DNA from 2 places in the Micromonospora sp. NPDC000121 genome. Region 2 is predicted to be linked to the other one. Evidence: riboswitches for the same ligand, from Rfam matches in the RefSeq annotation. Region 2 holds a riboswitch; the other holds the start of a gene.
What was found. Region 2 has a riboswitch for ZMP and ZTP ahead of ACFY23_RS22225 (tetrahydrofolate dehydrogenase/cyclohydrolase catalytic domain-containing protein). Riboswitches for the same ligand answer to the same signal wherever they lie in the genome.
Positions count from the first base shown of each region.

Region 1: another riboswitch for ZMP and ZTP. It lies ahead of ACFY23_RS26630 (glycine hydroxymethyltransferase); the one in region 2 lies ahead of ACFY23_RS22225 (tetrahydrofolate dehydrogenase/cyclohydrolase catalytic domain-containing protein).

Region 1 is NZ_JBIAZP010000011.1:206,616-220,682, forward strand. Features, by position in the region: gene araB (ribulokinase) at 1-420, shown strand, start outside; gene ACFY23_RS26630 (glycine hydroxymethyltransferase) at 515-1,954, opposite strand; ZMP/ZTP riboswitch at 1,972-2,061, opposite strand; gene ACFY23_RS26635 (metallophosphoesterase) at 2,191-3,042, shown strand; gene ACFY23_RS26640 (hemerythrin domain-containing protein) at 3,085-3,585, opposite strand; gene ACFY23_RS26645 (S8 family serine peptidase) at 3,700-5,169, opposite strand; gene ACFY23_RS26650 (NAD(P)H-hydrate dehydratase) at 5,315-6,184, opposite strand; gene ACFY23_RS26655 (histidine phosphatase family protein) at 6,168-6,899, opposite strand; gene ACFY23_RS26660 (hypothetical protein) at 6,966-7,439, opposite strand; gene ACFY23_RS26665 (hypothetical protein) at 7,561-7,791, shown strand; gene ACFY23_RS26670 (hypothetical protein) at 7,924-8,250, shown strand; gene ACFY23_RS26675 (DNA primase small subunit domain-containing protein) at 8,462-9,433, shown strand; gene ACFY23_RS26680 (Lrp/AsnC family transcriptional regulator) at 9,615-10,121, opposite strand; gene pdhA (pyruvate dehydrogenase (acetyl-transferring) E1 component subunit alpha) at 10,227-11,393, shown strand; gene ACFY23_RS26690 (alpha-ketoacid dehydrogenase subunit beta) at 11,393-12,409, shown strand; gene ACFY23_RS26695 (dihydrolipoamide acetyltransferase family protein) at 12,406-13,773, shown strand; gene ACFY23_RS26700 (right-handed parallel beta-helix repeat-containing protein) at 13,912-14,067, shown strand, end outside.
Region 2 is NZ_JBIAZP010000008.1:48,810-62,876, reverse strand. Features, by position in the region: gene ACFY23_RS22230 (hypothetical protein) at 1-800, shown strand, start outside; gene ACFY23_RS22225 (tetrahydrofolate dehydrogenase/cyclohydrolase catalytic domain-containing protein) at 964-1,830, opposite strand; ZMP/ZTP riboswitch at 1,843-1,927, opposite strand; gene ACFY23_RS22220 (endonuclease/exonuclease/phosphatase family protein) at 1,943-2,722, opposite strand; gene ACFY23_RS22215 (TSUP family transporter) at 2,933-3,709, shown strand; gene ACFY23_RS22210 (malonic semialdehyde reductase) at 3,852-4,463, opposite strand; gene ACFY23_RS22205 (helix-turn-helix domain-containing protein) at 4,565-4,921, shown strand; gene ACFY23_RS22200 (GNAT family N-acetyltransferase) at 5,005-5,781, shown strand; gene ACFY23_RS22195 (VWA domain-containing protein) at 6,074-7,654, shown strand; gene def (peptide deformylase) at 7,832-8,341, opposite strand; gene ACFY23_RS22185 (TetR/AcrR family transcriptional regulator) at 8,352-9,140, opposite strand; gene ACFY23_RS22180 (ATP-binding cassette domain-containing protein) at 9,213-10,193, shown strand; gene ACFY23_RS22175 (ABC transporter permease) at 10,190-11,005, shown strand; gene ACFY23_RS22170 (DEAD/DEAH box helicase) at 11,118-13,856, shown strand; gene ACFY23_RS22165 (SWIM zinc finger family protein) at 13,853-14,067, shown strand, end outside.

The sequences.
Region 1 (14,067 bases), on a different contig from region 2:
CGGGCGCTGCTGGAGGCCACCGCGTTCGGCGCCCGGACGGTGGTCGACGCGTTCACCGCCGCCGGAGTGGCCGTCGACGAGCTGACCGTGGCCGGCGGGCTCACCAGCAACCGGCTGCTGCTGCGGATCTACGCCGACGTCATCGGCCGGCCGCTGCACGTGGTCGACTCCGCGCACCCGGCGGCGCTGGGCGCGGCGATCCATGCGGCGGTGGCCGCCGGGGCGTACCCGGACGTGCCGGCCGCCTCGGCGGCGATGGGCGCCGCCCGGCGCGAGACCTGGCACCCCGACCCGGCCCGGGCGGCCGCCTACGACGAGCTGTACGCGGACTACCGCGCGCTGCACGACCACTTCGGCCGGGGCGGCACCGACGTCCTGCACCGCCTGCGCGCCCGCCGCCACCGCACCCACCCCCGCTGACGCTCCCGGCCCCGCACGCCCGGCGGGGACGAGAGCGGGACGGGGACGCCCCCGCGCGGCGGGGCCGGGCGGGGGCGTCGTGGTGGGGCAGGACTCAGCCGAGGTCGACGGCCGGGTAGAGCGGGAAGCCCGTGAGCAGGTCGCTGGCCTGCTTGCCGACCCGGTCGGCGACGGCCGGGTCGAGGACGTACTTGGCCTTCGACGGGGTGCCGTCCGGGTTCGCGCCCGGCCGGGTCTGGCTGAGCACGGTGTGGATCAGCTCGGCCGTCTCGTCCATCTGCGCCGGGCCCAGCCCCCGGGTGGTCAGCGCCGGGGTGCCGATGCGGATGCCGGAGGTGTACCAGGCGCCGTTCGGGTCCTGCGGGACGGAGTTGCGGTTGGTGACGATGCCCGAGTCGAGCAGCGCCTGCTCGGCCTGCCGGCCGGTCAGCCCGTAGCCGGTGACGTCGATGAGCACCAGGTGGTTGTCGGTGCCGCCGGTGACCAGCTTGCCGCCCCGGCGCAGCAGCCCCTCGGCGAGGGCCTGGGCGTTGGCGACGATCCGCTGGGCGTAGTCGGCGAAGTCGGGGCGGCGGGCCTCGGCCAGGGCGACGGCCTTGGCGGCCATCACGTGCGGCAGCGGGCCGCCGAGCACCATCGGGCAGCCCCGGTCGACCTGGTCGGCCAGCTCGGGCTGGCAGAGCACCATGCCGCCGCGCGGGCCGCGCAGCGACTTGTGCGTGGTCGTGGTGACGATGTGCGCGTGCGGCACCGGGTCGAAGTCGCCGGTGAAGACCTTGCCGGCGACCAGGCCGGCGAAGTGCGCCATGTCGACCATGAAGGTGGCCCCGACGGAGTCGGCGATCTCCCGCATGATCCGGAAGTTGACCTTCCGCGGGTACGCCGAGTAGCCGGCGACCAGGATCAGCGGCTTGAACTCGCGGGCCGCCTCGGCGACCCTGTCGTAGTCGACCAGCCCGGTGGCCGGGTCGGTGCCGTAGCTGCGCTGGTCGAACATCTTGCCGGAGATGTTCGGCCGGAACCCGTGGGTGAGGTGGCCGCCGGCGTCCAGGGACATGCCGAGCATCCGCTGGTTGCCCAGCTCCCGGCGCAGCGCGAACCAGTCCGCCTCGGTGAGGTCGTTGACCTGCCGCACCTGGGCCTTCTTCAGCGCCGGGGACTCCACCCGGTCGGCGAGGATCGCCCAGAACGCGACCAGGTTGGCGTCGATGCCGGAGTGCGGCTGCACGTACGCGTGGGCCGCGCCGAACAGCTCCCGGGCGTGCTCGGCGGCGAGTGCCTCGACGGTGTCCACGTTCTGGCAGCCGGCGTAGAAGCGGCGGCCGACGGTGCCCTCGGCGTACTTGTCGCTGAACCAGTTGCCCATGGCCAGCAGGGTGGCCGGGGAGGCGTAGTTCTCGCTGGCGATGAGCTTGAGCGACTCACGCTGGTCGGCGAGCTCGGCGCCGATGGCGTCGGCCACCCGCGGCTCGACGGCGCGGATCACCTCGAGGGCGCTGCGGAAGGCGGTGGATTCGGCGTTCGGCGACGACATGCGACCTCCAGTGACGTGCGGAAGGCCCAGGCGCTCGGCATGCGTCCTCATGACGGGACCGCTTCCCGATGGTTCTCCATCCCCACGCGCCAGTCACGGCCCGCCGCCGATCCTACCGGGTCGGCCGGGCGCACCCCGGCCCACCTGGGGACCGCCGCACCTGAGGTGTGGTGCATCGACCGGCGTGCGGCCCGCGCGGTTCGCGGTCGTCCCCGGCCGCGCATAGGATCGTGGTCATGGCGGGGGAGGACGGCGGGGGCGGCAGCCTGCTCGCCATCAGCGACCTGCACGTGGGGCACCCGGGCAACCGGGCGGTGGTGGAGGGGCTGCGCCCCGAGTCGCCGGACGACTGGCTGATCGTCGCCGGAGACGTCGGCGACACCGTGGCCGACGTCGAGTGGGCCCTCCGGCTGCTCGGCGACCGCTTCGCGCGGGTGGTCTGGGCGCCGGGCAACCACGAGCTGTGGACCCCGCCGGCCGACCCGGTGACGCTACGCGGGGTCGCGCGCTACCAGCATCTCGTCGACCTGTGCCGGCGCCTCGGCGTGCTGACCCCGGAGGATCCGTACCCGGTGTGGCGGGGGCCGGGCGGGCCGGTGCTGGTGGCGCCGCTGTTCCTGCTCTACGACCACAGCTGGCGCCCGGAGGGTTTCGACACCCCGGAGGCGGCGCTGGCCGAGGCGTACCGGACGGGGATCGTCTGCACCGACGAGTTCCTGCTGCACCCCGACCCGTACCCGAGCCGGTCGGCCTGGTCCGCCGCCCGGGTCGCCGAGACCGCCCGCCGGCTCGCCGCGCGGGAGCCGGGGCTGCCGACCGTGCTGGTCAACCACTGGCCGCTGCTGCGCGAACCGACCCGGATCCTGCGCTATCCGATCTTCGCCCAGTGGTGCGGCACCGAGGCCACCGCCGACTGGCACCTGCGCTTCGACGCCGCCGCGGTGGTCTACGGCCACCTGCACATCCCCCGCACCACCTGGCACGACGGGGTGCGGTTCGAGGAGGTCTCGGTGGGCTACCCGAGGGAGTGGCGGTCCCGGGCCGTACCGCCGTCGCTGCGGCGGATCCTGCCCGCGCCCCCGGCGTGACGACGGGCCCCGGCGCACCGGGGCCCGTCCGAGTCGGTCGGCTCAGGCCGTCACGGCGTCGAGCGACTTCTTGATCGCCTTCGGGGCGGCCGGCGTGCGCGGCGCGTCCGCGCGCAGCTCGATCATCCGCTCGCCGATCTCCTGGAGCTGCTTACGGCCGAGCGCGTCGCGCACCTTGGGGAACCACTCCTGCTCCTCCTCCTCGACGTGGTGCAGGACGTTCTCGATCAGCACCGTGGTCTTGGCGTTGAAGCGCTCGTCGTCGGCGTCCATGGCGAACAGTTCGGCGCAGAGCACGTCGGCGACGTGGTGCTCCTCGTACGACTCGAGGATGTCGTCCTCCAGGTCGGGCAGGAGCTTGCGGACCTCCGGGTACATCACCTCGTTCTCCAGGTAGGTGTGCACCGTGAGGGCCTCCAGGATCTGGCTCACCAGCTTCTGGCGCTGCGCGGCCGGCCCCTCCTCGGCATCCTGGAACGCCTTGAACAGACGGCGCATCTCCTTGTGGTCCTCTTTCAACAGGACGATGGCATCGGTGGACACCGTTGACCTCCTCGGCTCGTCGGACGCCTCCTCCCGTACCCCCGCCGTGAGCAGCGAAAACGGGTGGGGCCCGGCGGATCACCGCCGGGCCCCACCACGGGTCGTGCCGTGCTGTCACTTCACCACGTTGTACGCGTTGACCATGCCCGCGCCGTAGAACGAGTTGCGCTCGCCCCCGGTGCAGACGGCCGGGAAGCCCGGCCGCGGCTCCCAGACGCCCTCCTCACAGGGGACCGACTCGGCGGTCCGCTCGAGGAAGGACGCCAGTTGGCCCGGCGCCATGCCGGGGTGGGCCGACAGGGCCAGCGCCGCCACGCCGGCCGCGTGCGGGCTCGACATCGACGTGCCCTGCTTGTAACCCCAGCCGTTGGTCTTCGTCGCCGGGTCGAAGGTGGTCGACAGGATGCCGTCGGTCGGGGTCGGGCTGACGCCGTTGGTGCGGAACCGGGTGTCACCGCCGGGCGCGGTGACGTCCACGACGCCCAGGCCGTACGAGGAGTAGTAGCTCTTCTTGCCGGTCGGGGCGACCGCCGAGACGGTCACCACGCCCGGCGCCTCGCCCGGCAGGACGAGGCAGGCGCTGTTGAACTCCCCGGACTCGTCCGGGTAGCTGCCGTCGTTGGGCCGGTCGCTGCTGTAGTTCTTGTGCGCCAGGTCCCAGTTCGAGTTGCCCGCCGACGCGACGTGGAGCACGCCCTTGCTCTGCGAGTAGCGGATGGCCCGCTGCACGGCCTGCCACACCGGGCGCTGGCGCGCGTCGTTGCGGCAGTTCAGCTCCCACGGGTCGATGAAGTAGCTGTTGTTGGTGACCTGCATGCCGTGGTCGGCCGCCCACATGAAGCCGCAGAGCGCGGCCTCGGGGTAGATGTACCGGTCGTCGTTGACCACCTTGACGGCGGCCACCTTGACACCCGGCGCCACACCGGTCACGCCGACGCCGTTGACGGCGGCGGCGATGGTGCCGGCCACGTGGGTGCCGTGGTCGGAGACGGTCGGGTTCCAGGCCGCCTCGGTGGTGTCCGCGACACCGCCGATGCAGGACGCGCTCCTGTCCTTGGCGATCTGGTCCTTCAGGTCGGGGTGGCTGGAGGAGATGCCGCTGTCGAGCACGCCCACCACCACGTCGGCGCTGCCGGCGTTGACGGCGTGGGCCTGCGGGACGTCGATCATCGGCATGTCCCACTGCTGGCCGAAGAGGGGCTCCTTGGTCGGGTCGGCGGTCGCGTGCGCCGCCGCGGCCGCGGAGACCTCCAGGGTCTCGCCCTCCTCGAGCGCGGTGCCCAGGCCGGCGGTGGGCGCGGCCGACTCGACGCCCGCCCCCGCCACGTCCCTGACGAAGTCGGGGTTGGTCGAGCGGACGACGAGCACGCCGATCTGGTCGTAGCTGGCCACCACGGTGCCCTTGGCGGCGGCCACGCGGGCGGCCGCCCTGTCGGTCTTGGCACCCTGCGGGGCGAGCACCAGGAACGTGGTGTCCGGGCCGGCGGCCGACGCCGCCGGGGCCAGCCCGCCGGTGACGGCGAGGCCCACACCGAGCGCCACGGCGGACGCGGCAGCCAGTGTCTTGCGACGGAGGTTCTTCACACAGACTCCCAGGGGGCTGTTTCCAGCCGGGCACGCGCCCTGGCGGGGAGCGGCCGGCGGGAGGTGGCGGGGCGCCCTCCTCCGACCCACCAGCGTAGGAGCGGAGTGTGGCGTTACACACACCCGTTCGGACAGACAGGAAGTGTCAGACGGTGGCAAGGGTGTGGGGAATCTCGTCGAGCAGCTCCCGGGCGAGGAACCCGATCCGGCCGAACCGCGGCACCAGCCGCTGGCCGCTCACCGCGTGGGCGAACGCCGCCCAGCAGGCGGCCTGCGCCGGCTCGGCGCCCCGGGACAGCAGCCCGGCCAGCAGCCCGGCGCGGACGTCCCCGCTGCCGGACGTGCCGAGACCGGCGTCGCCGCTCTCCTCCCGCCAGCTCCGTCCGTCGGGCGTGGCGACGTGGCCGTAGAGCGAGACCACGGCGTCGTACCGGCCGGCCAGCTCGATCGCCTCGGCGTCCAGGTCGTCGCCGGGATCCCGGCCGAGCAGGTGCCGCGCCTCGGTGACGTTGGGGGTCAGCACCACCGGCCGCCCGGACCCGACCAGCAGGTCCGGGGCGTGGCTGAGCGCCCCCAGGGCGTACGCGTCGAGCACCAGCGCCGTCTCCCGGGCGGCCGCGTCGAGCACCACGCGCAGCAGGCGCGCGGTCTCGTCGATGTCCTTGAGCCCCGGGCCGAGGGCCACCACGTCCGCCTCTGCCACCAGGTCCGTCAGCCGGTCGCCGGGCCGGCCGGCGACGGCGCCGTCGGCGGTCTCGGGCAGGTCCACCACCAGCGCCTCCGGCACCTGGATGCTCAGCGCGGCGGCGGTGGACTCGGCGGCGGCGAGCTGGAGCACCCCGGCCCCGGCCCGCAGCGCGGCCACGCCGGCGAGCAGCACCGCCCCGGGGGTGAACCGGGAGCCGCCGACCACCAGCACCGTGCCGCGGGCCTCCTTGCCCCCGGTCGGCATCGGCAGCGCCCAGTCCCGCAGCAGCCCGGGGGTGATGACCCGGGTGTCAGACCGGTTCGGCATGGACCTCGTCCTCCCTGGTCGGCCGGGCGCCCTGCGCCCGCAGGTGGCCGACGTCGTTGAACACGTCCGGGACCAGCCGGCCATCGGTCCCGGCGGACCAGCCGGTGATCGAGCAGTTGGCGATGACGTGCTCCCGGGTCAGCGCCATCAGCTCCGCCTCGGTGAGCCCCTCCACCAGGTAACGGGTCAGGAAGACCAGGGCGTCGTGGCCGAACAGCAGCACCCGCCGGCCCTCGTGGTCGCGGCGCAGGTCGCCGAGGAGGGCGCGGAGCCGCAGCGCCACGTCCGTCCAGGACTCGCCGCCGGGCGGGCGGTAGTAGAACTTGCCGAGCCGGTCCCGACGCGCCGCCTCCTCGGGATACCGGCGGCGCGCCCCGTGCCCGGTCAGCCCGTCCAGGATGCCCAGCTCCCGGTCGCGCAGCCGTTCGTCGCACGTGAGCGGGATCCCGGTGCCGGCCAGGGCCAGCTCGGCGGTCCGCACCGCCCGCAGGTACGGCGACACGACCGCGACGTCCGGCCGGCGGGCCTCGGGCAGCCCGGCCAGCCAGCGCGCCGTGGCCCGCGCCTGCTCCTCCCCGGTCGGGCTCAGCGGCACGTCCGGGTCCCGGTGGGTGAGGTCGATCAGCTCCGCGCCGGACGACTCGGCCGCCGTGGCCGCCACGTTCGCCGTGCTCTCACCGTGCCGGACGATCCAGAGCGCTGCCAGTTCCGCCATGCGGCAACCCCTACCCGAGGCCCGCCCCGGATAACCGCCCCCGCGCCCGCCCGGGCGGCGGGACGCTCAGGCCGTCGGGCAGCGGGCGAAGAGGGTGGTGAAGCCGGACTCGACGCGCTCGACGCCGAGCACCAGGCCCGTGCCCTCCCCGGCGATCGTCAGCTCCAGCTCCTCGCTCACCTGGATCGACTCGAAGCTCGCCCAGTCGAGCACGACGTGGTCGCGGCGGGCCTGGAACAGGTCGCCGCGGTCCACCGAGCCGCGCCACCGGCCGGCGCCGTGCCGTGGCACCGCGCCCCCGTATTCGGTCTTCCGCCGGTAGCCCGGCACGAAGTCCTCGTCGTGCAGGACCTCGTCGATCAGCGGGGTGGAGATGTCGGTGACGGTGAACCCACCGGCGGCGTCGAGGGTGAGCACGTCCCGTTCCGGGCCGCACCAGACACCGGTGACGTCGGCGGCGGCGGGCGGCGGGGACTCGCCCGCGCAGCCGGCGGCGACGAGCACCAAAGCCAGCGACGCGTACCCCGTTCGTCCGCGCACGAACGCCCCCCTTCGCCCCGGGATGGTAGCCCCGGCGTCGGGCGTGAACGGGACCAGGCCGGGTAAGCGCTGCTGCCACCGAACAGCGAGAGCGAGATGGGGAGGTACGCCCGTGGCGACCATGACCAAGGAACAGATCAGCCCGGTCAAGGATCAGAACTACGACCTGATCCACGTTCTGCAGATGTCGTTGCAGCACATCTGGAAGCTGGACACGTACATCGCCGACGCGGATTCGCGGGGTGACACGGAACTGGCCACCTGGTTCCGGAAGATGCAGGAGAACAACCGCAAGGCGGGTGAGCAGGGCAAGAAGATGCTCATGTCGCGCCTGCAGGAGGAGATGAGCTGAGTTCCGCCGGCGGTGGCCGGGCGGCCGGACAGGGGCCGCCCGGCCACCTCGCGTACGCCCGAAGCACGGGGCAGCGCGGACGGCCGTCGACCGGCAGAATGTCCATCCTGGTCGTACGGGATGGAGCCGCCGATGACGGTCGTCAGGGGACTGCGGGAAGCGTTGGTGCTGTTCGTGATCGCGCTCGTCGTGGTCGCGGCCGCCGCCGGGGTCTGGGTCGCCCTGGGCGGCGGCGACTTCGTCTACCGCTTCGGCATCGCCCTCGTGGTGGTCGGCGGGCTGCTCGGGGTCACCGGTGACCTCACCCTGAGCCGAATCGGCATGATGGGGGCGCGGGCCACCTTCGGCGCGGCGCCCGAGCGCGAGGCCGCCGGCGAGGGGCGGGTGCTCACCGGGATCGGGATCTTCCTGTTCGTCGGTCTGCCGCTGATGGCCGTGGGCATCGCGCTGATCGCCTGAGACTGCGCCCGGCAGCCGCCGCACGTGAGCGGCACGTCCGGCGCACCGTCGGCGGGCCGGTCGTGGAGCCGCTGGCGGTGGTCGTCGAGGCGACGGTGCTCGTGCGACCTCGCGCCCGGGGCCGGCGACGGCGCCTGGCCCCGGCGCCGGACCGGGTGGGCGCGGCGCTGCGCGACGGTGCCGACCGGCCAACCGGGTTACGGTGTCAGGCGTGGCGACGCCGGCCGAGGAGATCAAGGTGGGGGAGCGGCTGGTCCGCGTCTCCAGCCCCGACAAGCCCTACTTCCCCGAGCTGGGGCTGACCAAGCTGGACGTGGTGCGCTACTTCCTCGCTGTCGGCGACGGCATCCTGCGCGCCCTGCGGGACCGGCCGACCATGTTGGAGCGGTGGCCGCGCGGCGTCTTCGAGGGGGCGAAGATCGGCACCCGGCAGGACAACCGGGGCGACGCCTTCTACCAGAAGCGGCTCCCGGCGGGGGCGCCCGAGTGGGTGCGCACCGCCCACATCACCTTCCCGAGCGGGCGTACGGCCGACGAGGTCGCGCCGAGCGAGCTGGCCGTGGTGATCTGGGCGGCGAACCTCGGCACGCTGCGGTTCCACCCCTGGCCGGTCTCCGCCGCCGACGTCGAGCGGCCCGACCAGCTCCGCATCGACCTCGACCCCATGCCCGGGGTGGGCTTCGACCAGGTGGTGCCGGTGGCCCACGAGGTGCGCGCGTTCCTGGACGAGCTGGGCCTGACCGGCTACCCGAAGACCACCGGCGGCCGGGGCCTGCACGTCTACCTGTCGATCGAGCCCCGGTGGAGCTTCGGCGACTGCCGGCGGGCGGTGCTGGCGCTCGGCCGGGAGATGCAGCGCCGGCTGCCGGAGCTGGTCACCACCACCTGGTGGCGGGAGCAGCGGGACCGGCCGGTCTTCGTCGACTACAACCAGATGTCCCGGGACCACACGATGGCCTCGGCGTACTCCATCCGCCCGACCCCGCGGGCGCTGGTCTCCGCGCCCCTGGACTGGTCGGAGCTGGACGACGCCCGGCCGGAGGACTTCGACGTCACCACGATGCCGGCCCGCTTCGCCGAGCGCGGCGATCCGCACGCGGGCCTCGACGGCCGGCGCTTCTCGCTCGAACCGCTGCTGGACCTGGCCGACCGGGAGGGGCTGGAGGCCCCGCCGGAGCGCTGAGCCCGCCGACCACCGCGGGCCGCGGCCCGGGTGCCGAGCCCGCCGGCCACCGCGGGCCGCGGCCAGGGTGCCGAGCCCGCCGGCCACCGCCGCGGCCGGGACGACTGAGCCCGCCGGCCGCCCCGGGCCCCTCCGGCGGCACACCGCAGCGGTGAGCCCGCCCGGCCACCGCCCGCGCGGCTCACTGCCACGGGCTGCGTTCGCCGTCGAACTCGTCGAAGACCAGCCAGGTGCGGGTGGACAGCACCCCGGCGATGCTCTGCACCCGGCCCAGCACCACGTCCCGCAGCGTGGCGTTGTCCGGCGCCCGGACCAGCGCCAGCACGTCGTGGTCGCCGCCGAGCAGTGCGGCGTGCTCGATGTAGCGCACCCGGGCCAGCTCCGCCGACACCTCCCGCCAGGTGTTCTGCTCGATCTTCAACGCGACGTACGCCGAGGTGCCCAGCCCCGCCGCCTCGGGCGCGACCTGGGCTCGGAACCCGGTGATCACCCCGTCGCGCAGCAGCCGCTCCACCCGCGCGTACGCGTTGGTGCGGGAGATGTGGATCCGCTCGGCGAGGGTGCGCACCGAGGTGCGGCCGTCGCGGACCAGCTCGTCGAGGATCCGCCGGTCCACCTCGTCCAGGGGTCGGGCCGAACGTCCCGTTCCGGCGGCCGGCTCTCCGTTCGGCCCGGACTCCTGGCTCATCTCGATGCCTTCCGCATGCCATCCGTCCCGCGTTTGTCATGGATCTTGAGTCAATCATCCGACGGCAGGAGCATAGGCCCACCACACGTCCCAGGAGGTCCCGCCGTGACGACCACACCCGAGGCGGTCCGCAGGGCATCCCCGCGCAAGCGCCGGGCGGCCACCCCGCCCGACCCGGCCAAGCCGCTGCTGCCGGCCACCGAGCCGGTCCGCCTGCTCGACCCCGCCGGCACGCCGCTGCCCGCCCACGCCGACTACCCCGAGCCGCCCGTCGAGGCGCTCGCCGACATGTACCGGCGGATGGTCATCGGCCGCCGCTTCGACATCCAGGCCACCGCCCTGACCAAGCAGGGCCGGCTGGCGGTCTACCCGTCCTCGCGCGGTCAGGAGGCCTGCCAGGTCGGCGCGGTCCTCGCCCTGCGCGAGGACGACTGGGTCTTCCCGACCTACCGGGAGTCGATGGCCCTGGTCTCCCGGGGCATCGACCCGGTCGAGGTGCTGACCCTGCTGCGCGGCGACTGGCACTGCGGATACGACCCCGCCGCCCGGCACACCGCCCCGCAGTGCACCCCGCTGGCGACCCAGTGCGTGCACGCCGCCGGGCTGGCCTACGGCGAGGCGTACCAGGGGCGGGACACCGTCGCGCTGGCGTTCATCGGGGACGGGGCCACCAGCGAGGGCGACTTCCACGAGGGCGTGAACTTCGCCGCCGTGTTCAAGGCGCCGGTCGTCTACTTCGTGCAGAACAACAAGTACGCGATCAGCGTCCCGCTGTCCCGGCAGACCGCCGCCCCGTCGCTGGCGTACAAGGGCGTCGGCTACGGCGTGCCCAGCGAGCAGGTCGACGGCAACGACCCGGTGGCCGTCCTCGCCGTGCTCACCCGCGCCGTCGCGCACGCCCGCTCCGGCAGGGGCCCGTTCCTCGTCGAGGCCCACACCTACCGGATGGAGCCGCACACCAACGCCGACGACGCCACCCGCTACCGCGACGGCGCCGAGGTCGACGCCTGGCGGGACCGGGACCCGGTCGCCCGCCTGGAGACGTACCTGCGGGCCCGGGGTGTGCTCGACGACGCGCGCGTCGCCGCGATCGCCGAGGAGGCCGAGGCGTACGCCGCCGACCTGCGCACCCGGATGAACGCGCAGCCGACGGTCGACCCGATGAGCCTCTTCGACCACGTCTACGCCGAGCCCACCCCGCAACTGGTCGAGCAGCGCGAGCAGGTCCGCGCCGAGCTGGCCGCCGCCGCAGACGAGGAGGGTGAGCGCTGATGGCCGCCCTGACCATGGCGAAGGCGCTCAACGCCGCGCTCGCCGACGCGATGCTCGACGACGACCGGGTGGTCGTCTTCGGCGAGGACGTCGGGGCGCTCGGAGGCGTCTTCCGGATCACCGACGGCCTCCAGGCCCGGTTCGGCGACAAGCGCTGCTTCGACACCCCGCTCGCCGAGGCCGGCATCGTCGGCTTCGCCGTCGGGCTGGCCATGTCCGGGCTGCGCCCCGTGGTCGAGATGCAGTTCGACGCGTTCGCGTACCCGGCGTTCGAGCAGATCGCCTCACACGTGGCGAAGCTGCGCAACCGCACCCGTGGCGCGCTCAGCGTGCCGATCGTCATCCGGGTGCCCTACGCCGGCGGCATCGGTGGGGTCGAGCACCACTGCGACTCCAGCGAGGCGTACTACGCCCACACCCCCGGCCTGAAGGTGGTCACCCCGGCCACGGTCGAGGACGCGTACTCGCTGCTGCGCCAGGCGATCGACGACCCCGACCCGGTCGTGTTCATGGAGCCGAAGAAGCTCTACTTCTCCAGCGCGGACGCGGGGCTGCCCGCCACCACCGCGCCGATCGGCCGCGCGGTCGTGCGCCGGCCGGGCCGCGACGCCACCCTCGTCGCGTACGGGCCGGCGGTGCCGGTCGCGCTGGAGGCCGCCGAGGCCGCCCGCGAGGAGGGCTGGGACCTCGAGGTGGTGGACGTGCGCAGCATCGTGCCGTTCGACGACGAGACCGTCACCGCCTCGGTCCGCCGCACCGGGCGGTGCGTGGTGATCCAGGAGGCGCAGGGCTTCGCCGGGGTCGGCGCGGAGATCGCCGCCCGGGTGCAGGAGCGCTGCTTCCACGCGCTGCACGCCCCGGTGCTTCGGGTGTCCGGCCTGGACATCCCGTACCCGGCGCCGATGTTGGAGCACACCCACCTGCCGTCGGTGGACCGGGTGCTCGACACGGTGGCCCGGCTCCAGTGGGACGACCAGCCGGACGGGCGCTGGCTGAGCCGGGGGAGCGCGGCGTGACCAGCGTGGACGCGACGCGGGTCTTCCTCCTGCCCGACCTGGGCGAGGGGCTGAGCGAGGCCGAGATCGTCGAGTGGCGGGTCGCCGTGGGCGACGTGGTCACGGTGGACCAGACCGTCGTCGAGGTGGAGACCGCCAAGGCCGTCGTCGACGTGCCCTGCCCGTACGCCGGGCGGGTCGTCGCGCTGCACGGCGCGGCGGGTGAGGTCCGCCCGGTCGGCCAGCCGCTGATCACCATCGCGCCGGTCGACGGCGTCGGCGGGGCGGGCGACGAGCCCGCCGGGCACGCCACCTACCGCGAGGAGGAGCGCGCCGGCTCCGGCAACGTCCTGATCGGGTACGGCACCGGCCACGGCGGCTCGGGGCGGCGGCGTCGCCGTCCCCGGCTCGCGGTCGCCGCCGACCCCCGCCCGGGCGAGCCCCCGGCGGCGCCCGCCGCCCCGGCGGTGGCGGCGGACCGCCCGCACGACGCGGCGCCCCTGGTCATCTCGCCGATCGTGCGCCGGCTGGCCCGCGAGCACGGCCTCGACCTGGCCGCGCTGCGCGGCACCGGCCCCGGCGGGGTGGTGCGCCGCGCCGACGTGGAGGCCGCCGTGGCCCAGGCCGCCGCGCCGGCCGCCCGGCTCGCCGCGGTGCCGGACCAGCCCGTCGGGCCGGCCGCGCCCGACGCGGCGGACGTGGTCGTCCCGCTGACCGGCATCCGCAAGGCGATCGCCGACAAGCTCTCCCGCAGCCGGCGGGAGATCCCGGAGGTGACCATCTGGGTGGACGTGGACGCCACCGGGCTGCTGGAGACGCGGGCCGCGATCAACGCCGCGACCCCGGACGCGCCGGTGAGCATCCTGGCCCTGCTGGCTCGGATCTGCCTGTCCGGGCTGCGTCGGTTCCCGCAGCTCAACGCCCGTGTGGACACCGAGGGCCAGCGCATCGTCCAGTCCGCCGGGGTGCACCTGGGCATCGCCGCCCAGACCGACCGGGGGCTGGTCGTGCCGGTGCTGCGGGACGCGCAGCGGCTCACCACCGCCGAGCTGGCGGCCGAGCTGACCGCGACCACCTCGGCGGCCCGGGCCGGCACGCTGCCCCCGGCGCGGCTCACCGGCGGCACCTTCACGCTGAACAACTACGGCGTCTTCGGCGTCGACGGCTCCACGCCGATCATCAACCACCCGGAGGCGGCGCTGCTCGGGGTGGGGCGGATCGTGGACAAGCCGTGGGTGGTGGACGGGCAGCTCGCGGTGCGGAAGGTGACCCAGCTCAGCCTGACCTTCGACCACCGGGTCTGCGACGGCGGAGTGGCGGGCGGCTTCCTGCGGCACGTCGCCGACTGCGTCGAGCAGCCGGCGCTGCTCATCGCCAACGTCTGACCCGCCGCGACGGCCCCGGTTCCGCCTCCCGGGCGACACCGGGGCCGTCGCCGTCGCGGCCGGCGTTTCCCCGAAGACGGGCCGGGAATGCGGGCCTGGCTGTCCCGCCGAGGGGAGGACGAGGTGGCGTACCCCGACATGCCCTCCGCCGGTGGCGTACGTCGGCACCCGGTCGCCGGTGCCCCGCTGCTCTGCGACGCCCGGGAGCACGGCCTGACGGGCGACGGGGCGACCAACGACCAGCCGGCCCTGGCCGCGCTGGTGGACCGCCTCGGCGACGCGTACGCCGCCGAC
Region 2 (14,067 bases):
AGGTCACGTTCGTGACGTGGGAGGACCTGGGGTCGCCGGAGGACGTGTTGGGCTCGTTCGTGTTCGCGGGGTGTTTCCGGGGTGACGGGGTGCTGCTGGATCCGACGGGGCGGCTGGCGTGGTTGCGGGCGCGGGTGTCGGCGGGGTTCGCCGACGCGGCGTGGGTGCGGCGGCGGTGTGCGGGGGTGCGGGCGCGGATCGAGGCGGGGTTGCGGGGCGTGGACGGCTCGGGGGCGTTGCACGAGCAGGTGACGGGGTGGTTGTTCCCGACGTCGTTGACGGCGGTGTTGCCGCTGGTGGCGGGGTTGGTGGAGCCGACGGTGCGGCGGCGGTACGTGGTGGCGCGGGAGGTGCTGGCGGCGTACGGCCTGGTGGACCGGTATGCGGCGGTGCTGGACCTGTTGGACGGTGGTGGGGTGTCGGCGGGTCGGGTGTCGGAGCATCTGGCGGGGTTGGCGCGCACGTTCGACGTGGCGGCGCAGGTGGCGCGGACGCCGTTCTTCTTCAGTGCGGACATCACGCCGGCGGCGCGGCCGGTGGCGGTGGACGGCAGTGCGGCGCTGGTGGCGGCGGGGAGGCACCGGGAGGCGATGTTCTGGATCGTGGCGACGTACGCGCGGTGTCATGCGGTGCTGGCGGTGGACGCGCCGGAGCGTGGGGTGGAGTTGGCGCCGTCGTTCGAGGCGGCGGTGGCGGATCTGGGGGTGTCGTCGGCGGCGGATCGTCGGCGGCGGGCGGACGAGGTGTTGGCGTTCCTGCCGGGGTGGTGGTCGACGGTGGAGCGGATCGTGGGGCGGTGAGCGCTTCGGCCCGGCCGTTGACGGCGTGGGCGATGGCGCGGCGGGGTCGGCGGATGGCGGGGGTCGGTCTCGTGGCGGCGGCGGGGTTGGTGGCCGCCGGTAGGCGTGTCCCGTGCCGGCGACGCCCCGCCGCGCGAGGGGCGTCGCCGGCACGGGGGTGGGGTCAGGCGTGGCCGGTGGCGCGGCGGGCGGCGTCGAGGGCGTTGCGGAAGAGCATGGCGACGGTGGTGGGGCCTACTCCCCCGACGCGGGGGGTGATGGCGCCGGCGACGTCGGCGCAGGTCTCGTCGACGTCGGGCAGCAGGCGGCGGCCTTCGTAGCGGACGCCGCCGCCGATGACGGTGGCGCCGGGGCGGACGTGTTCGGGCTGGATGATGCCGGGGACGCCGGCGGCGGCGATGAGGATGTCGGCGCGGCGGGTGTGGGTGGCCCAGTCGGGCACGCCGGTGTGGACGACGGTGACGGCGGCGTTGGCGGTGGGGCGTTTCTGGGTGAGCAGCAGGGCGAGGGGGCGGCCGAGGGTGGCGCCGCGGCCGAGGATGACGACGTCGCGGCCGGCGACGGGGATGTCGTGGAAGGCGAGCAGGGCTTCGATGCCGGCGGGGGTGCAGGGCAGCGGGCCGGGTAGGCCGAGGGCGAGTCGTCCCATGTTGAGCGGGTGCATGCCGTCGACGTCGAGGTCGGGGTCCATGGTCTGCAGGGCCCGGTCGTAGTCGAGGTGGGCGGGGATGGGGTGCTGGATGAGCAGGCCGTGGACGTCGGGTGCGGTGTTGAAGTCGGCGATGACGCGGTGCAGGTCGGCCTGGGTGGCGGTGGCGGGCAGGTGGACGTGGGGTGAGTCGAAGCCGAGTTCGGCGGCTTGGCGCTGTTTGATGCGGATGTAGCCGGCGCTGGCGTCGTCGTCGCCGACGAGGATGGTGGCGAGGCTGGGGGTGGTGCCGGCGGCGCGCAGGGCGGTGACGCCGGCGGCGACGTCGGTGAGGATGCGCTCGGCGACGGGGGCGCCGGGCAGGAGTCGGGCGGTGGGCATGCTGCTCCTTCAGGCGGAGGCCCAGGCGGTCGACCTCTGCTCGTGGAGCTCCCCGATGGTTGTTGCCATCCCCTGGCCGCCAGTCGCGTCGGGTTCAGCTTGCCACAGGTGCTTAGCCGAGGTCGACCAGGAGGGGGCGGTGGTCGGAGATGGCGGACAGGGGGGTGTGTACGGCGGTGACGGGTGGGAGTCGGTCGATGTCGTGGCGGTCGGCGAGGATGTGGTCGAGTTGCACGCGGGGTTGCCCGGCGGGGTAGGTGGGGCGGCGGCCGAGGGGGCGCCAGCCGGTGAGGAGTCGGGCGGGGCCGGCGGGGAGGTTGAGGTCGCCGAGGAGGATGCGGGGCGCGGGCAGGGTGCGGAGGGCGCGGACGGTCTGGCGGAGTTGGTGGGCGTTCCAGCCGGGGACGAAGGACAGGTGGGTGGCGGCGACGGTGACGGTGCCGTGGGGGGTGTCGAGGACGGCGGCGAGGACGACGCGGGGTTCGTCGTGCAGGAGGGTGAGTCCGCCGCCGGGTCCGGGGACGTAGACGGGTGAGCGTACGGGGGCGGGGCGCAGGCGGGTGACCTGCCAGCTGCGGACGCGGTGGCGGGTGACGAGGCCGACGCCGTAGCAGGGTTCGCCGTGTCCGTCGTCGTCGTGGCGCAGGGGGCGGAACTGTTCGCCGGGGGTGCCGACGACGGCGGCGGCGAAGCGGTGTTCGTCGGCGCCGAGGGCGCGGGCGGCGATGGCGGTGAGGTCGAGTTTGCCGCTGCGGCTCTGGTCGCGGTCGACTTCCTGGAGGGCGAGGACGTCGGCGTCGAGGGCGGTGACGGCGGCGGTGAGCCGGTCGGGGTCGACGAGGCCGTCGGTGAGGGACCGGCCGTGCAGCAGGTTGAAGGTGGCCAGGCGCACGTTTGCACCCTACGTGGCCGTGGGAGGGTTGCCGGGTGTTGAAGGTTCTCCTGTGTTCGATGGTGCTGTTCGTGGCGTTGGGCGCGGTGGGTGTGTGGTTGCGTCGGCGGCGGGGTCGGTGAGGCGGTGCGGGTCGGTGGGGGTTTGTGCTGGTGAGGCTGGCCACAGGTGGTCTCGTGGGGCGGCCGGTGGTGGGAAGAATGGCGGCCCGTGGAGCCTCTGTCGCTGACTACTCTGCTCGCTGCGGCCGCCATGGCCGGTTGGGTCGATGCCGTGGTGGGCGGTGGTGGGTTGTTGCTGTTGCCGGCGTTGATGGTGGCGGCGCCGGGGATGCCGGTGGCGTCGGCGTTGGGGACGAACAAGCTGGCGGCGATCGCGGGTACGGCGACGGCGGCGGTGACGTACGCGCGGCGTACGAAGATCGACTGGGCGGTGGCGGGGCCGTCGGCGGGGTTGGCGGTGTGTTGCGCCGGGTTGGGTGCGGCGTTGGCGGGGGCGGTGCCGGCGTCGGCGTACCGGCCGGTGGTGTTGGTGGTGCTGGTGTCGGTGGCGGTGTTCGTGGTGCTGCGTCCCCGGTTGGGGGTGGTGGCGCAGCCGGAGCGGCGTACGCGGCGGCGGGTGGCCGTGGTGGTGGCGGTGGCGGGTGTGGGGATCGCCCTGTACGACGGGTTGATCGGGCCGGGCACAGGGACGTTCCTGGTGTTGGCGTTCACCGCGTTGGTGGGCGCGGACTTCGTGCACGGTTCGGCGATGGCGAAGATCGTGAATGCGGGGACGAACCTGGGGGCGTTGGTGGTGTTCGCGGCGTCCGGGCACGTGTGGTGGTTGCTGGGGGCGGCGATGGCGGTGTGCAACATCGCCGGGGCCGCGCTCGGGGCGCGGATGGCGTTGCGGCGTGGCTCCGGCTTTGTGCGGATCGTGCTGTTGGTGGTGGTGTTGGCGCTGGTGGGCAAGCTCGGCTATGACCAGTGGGTGGCGTTGACCTGACGGCTTGCCGGCGTCGAGGCCGGCCTCGGTGTGTGATGGCTGTCCCGGGTGTGAGGCCGGCCGTCGGTGCCGCGGCCTGACGGCTTTCGCGGCGGCGACGGCCGGCCTCGGTGTCGGTCGGTTTGTTCGGTGCCGACGGGTGTCAGGCGTGCCGGACGATGTCGGTGTAGTCGAGGCGGGGCAGGCGCGGGAACCAGGCGTTCTCGCCGGGCCGGCCGATGTTGACCACGAGCAGGCTCTTCCAGGTGGAGTCGGTGAAGAACTCCCGGTCGACGCCGGCGGCGTCGAAGCCCCCCATGGGGCCGGCGGCGAGGCCGGCGGCGCGGACGGCGAGGAGGAAGTAGCCGATCTGCAGGGTGGCGTTGAAGCGGGCCATCTGCTCGCGGGCCTCAAGGTTGCCGGCGAGGTCGTCGCGCAGCTGCGGCAGGATCGGGAACACCTGCGGCAGGAACTCGTGGAAGTCGGTGTCGGCGGCGAGCACGGCGACCATGGGCGCGGTGCGGGTCTTGTCCTGGTTGCCCCCGTTCATGTGGGCGACCAGTCGGGTGCGGGCGTCGCCGGGGCCGACGAAGAGGATGCGCAGGGGCTGGGCGTTGACCGCGGTGGGCGGGAACTTGGCGAGTTCGACGATCGCCCGGAGCTGCTCCTCGGTGACCGGCTCGTCGGTGAAGGTGTTGGCGGTCCGGGCGTCGGTGAACAGCAGCGCCTGGGCCTCGGGGTCCAGGGTGATCAGGGGCGAGAACACATCGGTCATCGGGGTATCTCCATGCGACGGGACTGGATGGCTACGGTGACAGTAGCAGCTAGCTTTTTAGTAGTTCCATGTTCCGTCGGTCACCGCCGTATCCTGGGGCCATGACGGTCGAACGGGAGGTCGACGGCGCGCGCCGGGCGTGCCAGGGGGGCATCACCCGGGCCTTCGCGTTCCTCGGCAAGCGGTGGAACGGCATGCTCCTGGGCACCCTCGCCGACGGTCCGGCCGGGTTCGCCGAGCTGGCCCGCGCCCTGCCCGGGATCAGCGAGTCCGTCCTGTCCGACCGGCTGGGCGAGCTGGTCCGGGTCGGGCTGGTCAGCCGGACGGTGCGGCAGGGCCCGCCGCTGGGGGTGAGCTACGAGCTGACCGAGCGGGGCGCCGCGCTGGTGCCGGCCCTCGACGCGCTGGCCCGCTGGGCGGACGAGAACCTCCCGGCCACGCCACCCACGGGCTGCTGACCCGCGCCACCGCGCCGGCCCGGCCCACGCGGCTCGCGCGCGCCGGCGGTGGGCCCGCCGGCCACATGTGTGATCATCAGCGGATGCCGGTACGCGCCGAACACGACCGGGCCGTCCTCGCCGAGCTGCTGGGGCGCGACCCGGTGCTGCACGCCTACCAGTTGGGCGACCTGGACGACTTCTTCTGGCCGTACACCTCCTGGTTCCGCCGGGGCGAGGAGGTGGCGTTGCTGTACCACGGGGCCGACCCGCCCGCCCTGCTGGCGTTCGCGCCACCGCCGCGGGTCGCGCACATGGCGGCGCTGTTGCGGGAACTGGCGCCGGTGCTGCCGGCCCGGCTGTGGGCGCACCTGTCCCCCGGCCTGGAGGCGGCGCTGGCCGGGGCGTACCGGGTGGAGCCGTCCGGTCCGCATTACAAGATGGCGCTGACCGACCCGGCCCGGCTGGCCGCGACCCCGCCCGCCGGGGTGGTGCTGGGCGCCGCGGACCTGCCGGCGCTGCACCGGCTGTACGCGGACGCCTACCCCGGCAACTGGTTCGACCCGCGGATGCTGGACACCGGCCAGTACGTGGGCATCCGCGAGGGCGCCGAGGTGCTGGCCGTCGCCGGGGTGCACGTGTTCTCACCGGCGTACCGGGTGGCGGCGTTGGGCAACGTGACCACCCATCCCCGGGCCCGCGGGCGCGGGCTGGCCGCGGCGGCGGTGGCCGCGCTGTGCGGGCGGCTGCTGACCAGCGTCACGCACGTCACGCTGAACGTGAAGGCGGACAACGGGCCGGCCGTGCGGCTCTACGAGCGGCTGGGCTTCACCCGGGTCGCCGACTACGGGGAGTACGCGTTGACCGCCTGCGGGCGGTGACGGCGCTGAACCGGTGGCCGGGACCGTCGAGCCGTGCGTCCGGCGACCACGGGCCGCGCGGTCGGGCGTTCGCACCGGGTGGCGCGTGCGGCGCGACCGTCCGGCGGCCGGGCCCGGACGACCGGCCGAGGGCCGACGTGAGAACCCTTTCACCTGCATGTGCGGCCGTCGATCGGGGTCGGGAACCCGACGCTGAGCGGTGCTGGTGTCGGACCGGCGGGGGCCCGTCCCGGCCCTAGCGTCTCCCGGCAGAGGTCGCGTGCGACGCGCGGCGGAGCTGAAGGAGCAACGCATGGCAGCAGCAGCAGTGCCCTGGCGGCGAACACGGACGGTGAGCCTGCTCGCCGGCGTGACGGCGGTGGTGACCGCGCTGGCGACGCCCGCGGCGGCGGCGCCCGGGGTGAACCCGGTCCTCGTGGACCGCGACGCCGACCCCGGCACCTCGATCGGCGTCAGCAAGGTGGTGTCCACTCCGCCGATCCCGCCGAAGCCCGACGTGGTGCTGCTGGTCGACACGACCGGCAGCATGGGCGGGGCGATCGCCAACGTACGGACCAACCTGCAGCAGGTCATCACCGACGTGCGCGCGGCGCAGCCGTCGGCGCAGTTCGCGGTGGCCTCCTACCGGGACACCGGGGACGGCGTGGAGCTGTTCCGGGTGCGCCAGGACCTGACCGACGACGCGACGGCCCTGCAGAACGCGGTGAACGGGCTGGCCGCCGGCGGCGGCGGGGACACCCCGGAGGCGTGGGTGAACGCGCTGGTCGAGGTGTCCGAGGGGGCGATCGGCTACCGGTCGGGCAGCAGCCGGATCGTGGTGCTGGTGGGTGACGCGCCGAGCCACGACCCGAGCAACGGGCGCACCCTGGCCCAGGCGACGGCGGCGTTGCAGGCCGACGAGGCGCGGCTGCTGGCGGTCAACGTCAGCGGCGGCGGTGGCGGCCTGGACGCGACCGGGCAGGCCACGGCGGCGGTGTCGGCCACCGGCGGGCAACTGGTGGGCAGCTCCCCCGACACGGTCACCGCCGCGATCCTGGCGGGCCTGCGGGACCTGGACGTCACGGTCACCCCGACCGTGACGTCGTGCGACGCGGGCCTGTCGGTGGGCTTCGACGCGGCGTCGCGGACGCAGCAGTCGGGCACCGACGTGCCGTTCGCCGAGACGATCACGGTGGCGGCGGACGCCGCGCAGGGCGCCGAGCTGACCTGCACGGTGGACTTCCTGCTCAACGGCCTATCCGGCGGGCCGGCGTTCACGCAGCAGATCCGCGTGCGGGTCAACGACGTCACCCCGCCGACCGTGGTCGTCGACGACCGGACGGTGGAGGCGACCAGCCCGGCCGGCGCGGTCATCGACTACCCGGCGACGGCGACCGACAACGTCGACGGTCCGCTGACCCCGACGTGCGTGCCGCCGCCCGGCTCCACGTTCCCGCTGGGCGCGACGACGGTGACGTGCACGGCCACCGACGCGGCCGGCAACACCGGCAGCGACACCGCCGTGATGCGGGTGGTGGACACCACGCCGCCGGCGACGGCGTGCGTGCCGACGAACAACCCCAGCGGGGACAACATCCCCGGCTCGTACAACCCGGACGGGTTCTACGAGCTGACGTCGACGGACGTGGTGGACACGGCGGTGGAGGTGTTCATCGGTGACGCGGCGGACCCGAGCGTGCGGTTCGGGCCGTTCCCGGCCGGCACGAAGATCAAGCTGGTGCAGGCGCCGGGTGCGCAGTCGCGGGTGAAGGACGGCACCGGCGACATCGACTACAAGGTGACCCTGCGCGGCGACGCGCTGATCGTCGGCGTGGACGACGCGGGCAACGCCTCGTCGCCGGCGGTGTGCCTGGTGGCTCCCCCGCCGAAGTGACGGCCGCAGCGCGCGGGGGTGAGCCCCGCGGGTGACGTCCCGGCCGCCGGGCCCCGTCGGGGTCCGGCGGCCGTTCGCGTACGCGCCGAGGCCGGCCGGTCGCGGCGCCCGCGCCGGTTCACGGGCGGCGGGTCGCCGTGCCCCTGCGCCGGTTTGCGGGTGGCGGGGCGCGGCGGTTCAGCCGTGGCGGCTGGGCGAGTCGAAGCGGCCGGCGCGCATCTCGCGCAGCGCCCGGCGGCGGGTGTCCCCGCGCAGCGTGTCGACGTACAGGCGGCCGGCGAGGTGGTCGGTCTCGTGCTGCAGGGCCCGGGCGAGGAACCCGCTGCCGGAGATCGTCAGCTGCTCGCCGTGCTGGTCGAAGCCGTGGGCGGTGGCGTGCATCGCCCGGGGGGTCGGGAAGTAGAGACCGGGGATCGACAGGCAGCCCTCGTCGTCGTCCTGCAGTTCCTCCGACAGCTCCAGCGTCGGGTTGACCAGGTGGCCGCGGTGGCCGTCGGCGTCGTAGACGAACACCTGCGCGTTGACGCCGATCTGGGGCGCGGCGACGCCGGCGCGGCCGGGGGCGCCGAGCAGGGTGTCCATCAGGTCGGTGACCAGGGCGCGTAGTTCGGCGTCGAAGCTGGTCACCGGCTCGCTCGGGGTGCGCAGCACGGGGTCGCCGATGATCCTGATGGGCCGCATCGTCATGCCGGCAAGGTTATCCGTCGTCGCCGGAGGTGGCGGCGCCCGGGCGGGCCGCCACGAGCACCTCGACGCCGTCGAGGATGCGGGCCAGGCCGAACTCGAAGGCGCGGGCGGGGTCGCCGGCGGCCTGGTACTCCTGGCCGGCGGCGGTGCCGACGCGCGCCGCGAGGGGGTAGCGGCGCGGGTCGAGGGCCTTCTCCAGGTAGGGGGCGTGGGCCTGCCACCACTGTTGCTCGGTCATGCCGGTGTGCGCGGCGGCCTGGGCGGCCTCCACGGCGCTGCGCACGGCCCCGTGGACGTACCCGGAGACGAGGGTGATGACGGCGTCCATCTCCAGGTCGGTCAGGCCGATGCCGTCGACGGCGCGCAGCTCGTACTCGTAGCGGGCGATGACGTTGGGGCCGAGCGGGGGGCGGGTGGTGGCGACCTGGAGCAGCCAGGGGTGGCGCAGGTAGAGCGCCCAGGTCTCGCGGGCGATGTGTGCCAGGCGGCCGCGCCAGCCGCCGGGCACGTCGTCGGGGCGGGCGGTCTCGCCGTAGACGGTGTCGAGCATGACGTCGAGCAGTTCGCCCTTGCCGGGGACGTACGTGTAGAGGGACATGGTGCCGACGCCGAGGCGTTCGGCGACGCGGCGCATGGACAGGGCGGCCAGCCCGTCGGCGTCGGCGACCTCGATGGCGGCGCGGACGATCCGGTCCACCGACAGGTCGGGGCGGCCCTTGCGGCTGGCGCGCTCGCGGGTGCGCCAGAGCAGGGCGAGGCTGCGCGCCGGGTCGCCGGTGCCGCTGTACTCGGTCGTCATGCCGGAACTCTACCGTGCGCCGTACCGTATGGTGTACGGTACGGCGTACGACGACGAGGGGCGGGGGCGCGGATGCACCGGGACGGACCGGCCATCGAGGCCGAGGGACTACGCAAGCGCTACGGCGCCACCGAGGCCCTCGCCGGCCTCGACCTGACGGTGCCCGCCGGCACGGTCTGCGGGCTGCTCGGGCGCAACGGCGCGGGCAAGACCACCGCGGTGCGGGTGCTGAGCACCCTGCTGCGGCCCGACGCCGGCACGGCCCGGGTGGCCGGCGCCGACGTGCGGCGCCACCCCGACCGGGTCCGCGCCCGCATCGGGCTGGTCGGTCAGCACGCCGCCGTCGACGAGGTGCTCAGCGGCCGGCAGAACCTGCTGCTCTTCGGCCGGCTGCACCACCTCGGCGGCGCGCGGGCCCGTGCCCGGGCCACCGAGCTGCTCGCCCGCTTCGACCTGACCGACGCCGCCGACCGGCCCGCCGGCACGTACTCCGGCGGGATGCGCCGCCGCCTCGACCTCGCGGCCAGCCTGCTCCTCGACCCGCCGGTGCTCTTCCTCGACGAGCCCACCACCGGCCTCGACCCGCGCGCCCGGGCCCAGGTGTGGGACGCGGTGCGGGGCCTCGTCGCCGGCGGCACCACCGTGCTGCTGACCACCCAGTACCTCGAGGAGGCCGACCAGCTCGCCGACAGCGTCCGGGTCGTCGACGCCGGCCGGGTGATCGCCGACGGCACCCCGGACGAGCTGAAGGCCGCGCTCGGCGGCGACCGGATCGACGTGGTGCTGGCCCGCGCCGACGAGCTGGACCGGGCGGCGCGGGCCGTCGGCGCCGCCGTCGCGGCGAGGCCCGACGTCGACCCGGCGGCCCTGCGGGTCAGCGTGCCCGTCACCGGGCGCGTCGCCGCGCTGGCCGCCGTGCTGCGTGCGCTCGAGGACGCCGGCCTGACCGCCGCCGACATCGCCGTGCGCCGCCCCACCCTCGACGAGGTGTTCCTGAAGCTGACCGGCGACGACTCCCCCACCGCCCGCCCCGAGGAGAAGGTGACCGCGTGAACGCGACCGTCCACCCGCTGCCGCACCGCCTGCGCTGGGCCGTCGCCGACGGCGTCACGCTCACCGGCCGCGCGCTGGCGCACTGGGTCCGGCAACCCGCCCAGGCGATCGTCGGGCTGCTATTCCCCGTGCTGATGGTGCTGATGTTCGGCTACCTCTTCGGCGGCGCGATGAGCGTGCCCGGCGGCGGCGACTACCGCGAGTTCCTGCTGCCCGGCATGTTCGCCATGACGATGGCCTTCGGCATCGAGTCGACGTACGCGGCCGTGGCCACCGACACCGCCCGCGGCGTCACCGACCGGTTCCGTTCCCTGCCGATGGCGCCCTCCGCGGTGCTCACCGGTCGGGCCGCCGCCGACCTGCTGCACTCCGCCGCCGGCCTGGCCGTCATGCTGGCCTGCGGCGTCGCCGTCGGCTGGCAGTGGCGCGCCGGCGCGCCGGCGGCCCTGGCCGCCGTCGGGCTGCTCCTGCTGCTGCGCTTCGCGCTGATCTGGGTCGGCATCTACCTGGCGCTGGTGCTGCGCAAGCCCGAGTCGGTGGTGGTGCTGCAGATCCTGGTCTGGCCGGTCGGGTTCACCTCCAACGCGTTCGTCGCCCCCGACACCATGCCCGGCCCGCTCGCGGCGATCGCGCAGTGGAACCCGCTGTCCGCGACCGTCGCGGCCTGCCGGGAACTGTTCGGCAACCCCGGCTGGGGCGGCGAGTCGTTCGCCGCGCAGCACGCCGTCGGCCTCGCCGTCGCCTGGCCGCTGCTGCTGGTCGCCGTGTTCCTGCCCCTCGCGGTGGCCCGCTACCGCAGGCTCAGCCGGTGACCGGCGCCGCCACCACGGCGGTGCCGCTCACCCCCACCGAACGCGACCAGGCCGGCGACGACCTGCGCCGTGCCGAGGACCTGACCGCCGACCCGCACCCGGAAGGACGCCCGTGACGATCGGCTCCCACGCCGTCACGTTCACCCCCGCCGACCCGCCCCGCGCCGGGACGCTGCTCGTCTGGTCGCCCGACGGCCGTCCACCGCCCGACGGGCTCGGCGAACCCACCCGGGTGACCCTGGCGACGCCCCCGCACGGCCACCCCACCCCGGTGTCCGCGCGGCGGGCGTCGCTGGCGGCCGGCGTACCGCTGCTGCTCGCCGCGCCGGCCACGGACCCGGCGGCCGCGTTCTGGGCCGCCGCCACCCGGGAGGCCCTGCACCTGGCCGCCCGCGGCCTGCTGCTGCCCGCGGTCACCGCCGCCGGGCACGACACCTGGCGCGTCGGGCCGCTCACCGCCGACGACGAGGCCCGGCAGGCGCGGCTCGCCGCCGCGATGCCCGCCACCGCGCGCGCGACGCCGGTGCCCGGGCGCACCCCCACCTGGCTGCCCGACCCGGCGCGGCTGCTGCGCGACTTCCTCGACGCCGTCGCCGACACCCTGCCCCGCGCCGACGGCGCCTCCGGGGCGTGGGCCGCGCCGACGCCCACCCCCGTCGGGCGGCTGCGCGACTGGGCCGCCCGGGTCGCCGCCCACGCCGACGCGGCCGTACGGCTGTCGCTGCGCCTGGAACACCTCGACACCCCCGACGAACCGTGGCGGCTCGTGGCGCAGGTGCACCGTGCCGCCACGCCGGGGCTGCTCACCGACGCCGCCGCGCTGTGGCACGCCACGGTCCCCGGGTTCCCGCCCGGGTCCCGCGACGCCGCGCTGCTGGCCCTGCGACACGCCGCGCGGGTGTGGCCGCCCCTGGCCGGGCTGCTGGAGGCGGCCGTGCCGGACGCGTTGGCGCTGACCGACGCCCACGTCGTCGACCTGGCCGGCGGCGCGGCCGCCCGCCTCGCCGCCGACGGGATCGACGTGCACTGGCCGGCGGGGCTCGACCGCGACCTCACCGCCTCGGCCGTGCTGCGCTCCCCGACCCGCCGCGCCGGCGGGCCCGGGCTGCTCGCCGAGCCCGGCGACCTGTCGCTGCACTGGCGGCTGAGCCTGCACGGCGCGCCGCTCACCCCGGCCGAGCTGGCCCGGCTCGCCGACGCGCACCGGCCGGTGGTGCGGCTGCGCGAGCGGTGGGTGCTGGTGCCCCCGGAGCTGGCCCGCCGCGCCCGCGACCCGCACGCCGCGACGCTGGCCGCGATGCCCGCGCTGCGCGCCGCGCTGACCGGCGCCACGCACGTCGACGGCGAACGCGTCGACGTGACCACCGAGGGCTGGCTGGCCGACGCCGCGCGGCGCCTCGCCGACGGCGGGACCGCTGATCCGGTGCCCGCACCGGCCGGGCTGACCGCGACCCTGCGCGACTACCAGCGGCACGGGCTGCGCTGGCTGGCCCGGCTGACCGCGCTCGGCCTCGGCGGCTGCCTCGCCGACGACATGGGGCTGGGCAAGACCGTCACCCTCATCGCCCTGCACCTGCACCGGCAGGGCGACCCCGCCACCGCCGGCCCGACCCTGGTGCTGTGTCCCGCGTCGCTGCTCGGCAACTGGGAGCGGGAGATCCGGCGCTTCGCCCCCGACACCCCCGTACGCCGCTTCCACGGCCCCGACCGCCACCTCGACGACCTCGAGGGCGGGTTCGTCCTCACCACCTGGGCAACCCTGCGCCGCGACGCGACCCGGCTGGCCGCCCGGCGGTGGCCGCTGCTCGTCGCCGACGAGGCACAGCACGTGAAGAACCCGCACTCGGAGACCGCGACGGCGCTGCGCGCGATCCCCGCCGCCGCCCGGGTCGCCCTGACCGGCACGCCCGTGGAGAACGACCTGACCGACCTGTGGGCGATCCTGGACTGGACGACCCCCGGGCTGCTCGGCACCCTGAGCGAGTTCCGCGCCCGCTGGGTCAGGCCGGTGCAGACCGACCGCGACCCCGACGCCGGGCGGGACCTGGCCCGGCTCGTCGGGCCGTTCCTGCTGCGCCGCCGCAAGAGCGACCCCGGCGTCGCCCCGGAGCTGCCCGGCAAGACCGAGACCGACCTGCCCGTCGCGCTCACCGCCGAACAGGCAGCCCTCTACCAGGCGTGCGTCACCGAACTGCTCGACCTGATCGCCGGCACCGACGGCTTCGCCCGGCACGGGCTGGTGGTCAAGCTGCTCACCGCGCTGAAGCAGATCTGCAACCACCCCGCCCAGTACCTGCGCCAGACCGCGCCACCGCTGGCCGGCCGCTCCGGCAAACTCGACCTGCTCGACGAGCTGCTCGACACGATCCTGCCCGCCGGCTCCGCGGTGCTCGTGTTCACCCAGTACGTGGCGATGGCCCGGCTGCTGCACCGGCACCTGACCGACCGGGGCGTCGGCGCGCTGCTGCTGCACGGCGGGCTGCCCGTCGCCACCCGCGACGACCTGGTCCGCCGCTTCGACGCCGGCGAGGCCCCGGTGTTCCTGCTGTCGCTGCGCGCCGCCGGCACCGGGCTGAACCTCACCCGCGCCGACCACGTCGTGCACTACGACCGCTGGTGGAACCCGGCTGTGGAGGACCAGGCCACCGACCGGGCGTACCGGATCGGGCAGACCCGGCCCGTGCAGGTGCACCGGCTCATCGCCGAGGGCACCGTCGAGGACCGCATCGCCGCGCTGCTCGCCGGCAAGCGGGAACTCGCCGAGGCCGTCCTCGACGCCGGACCGGCCGCCCTGGCCGCGCTCAGCGACACCGAACTGGCCGAACTCGTCACCCTCGGAGGCGACCGATGACCCCGCGCGGCTTCACCGCGTTCCCGCCCGGCCGGGCCCGCCGGCCCCGCACCTGGTGGGGCTCGGCGTGGAACCGGGCGTGGGAGGCCGACGCCCTCGACGCCGCGCCGCTGCGCGCGGGACGCCGGCTGGCCGCCGCCGGGCACGTCGGCCCGATCACCGTCAGCCCCGGCCGGCTCGCCGCCGTCGTGCACGACGGCGACACCGAGCA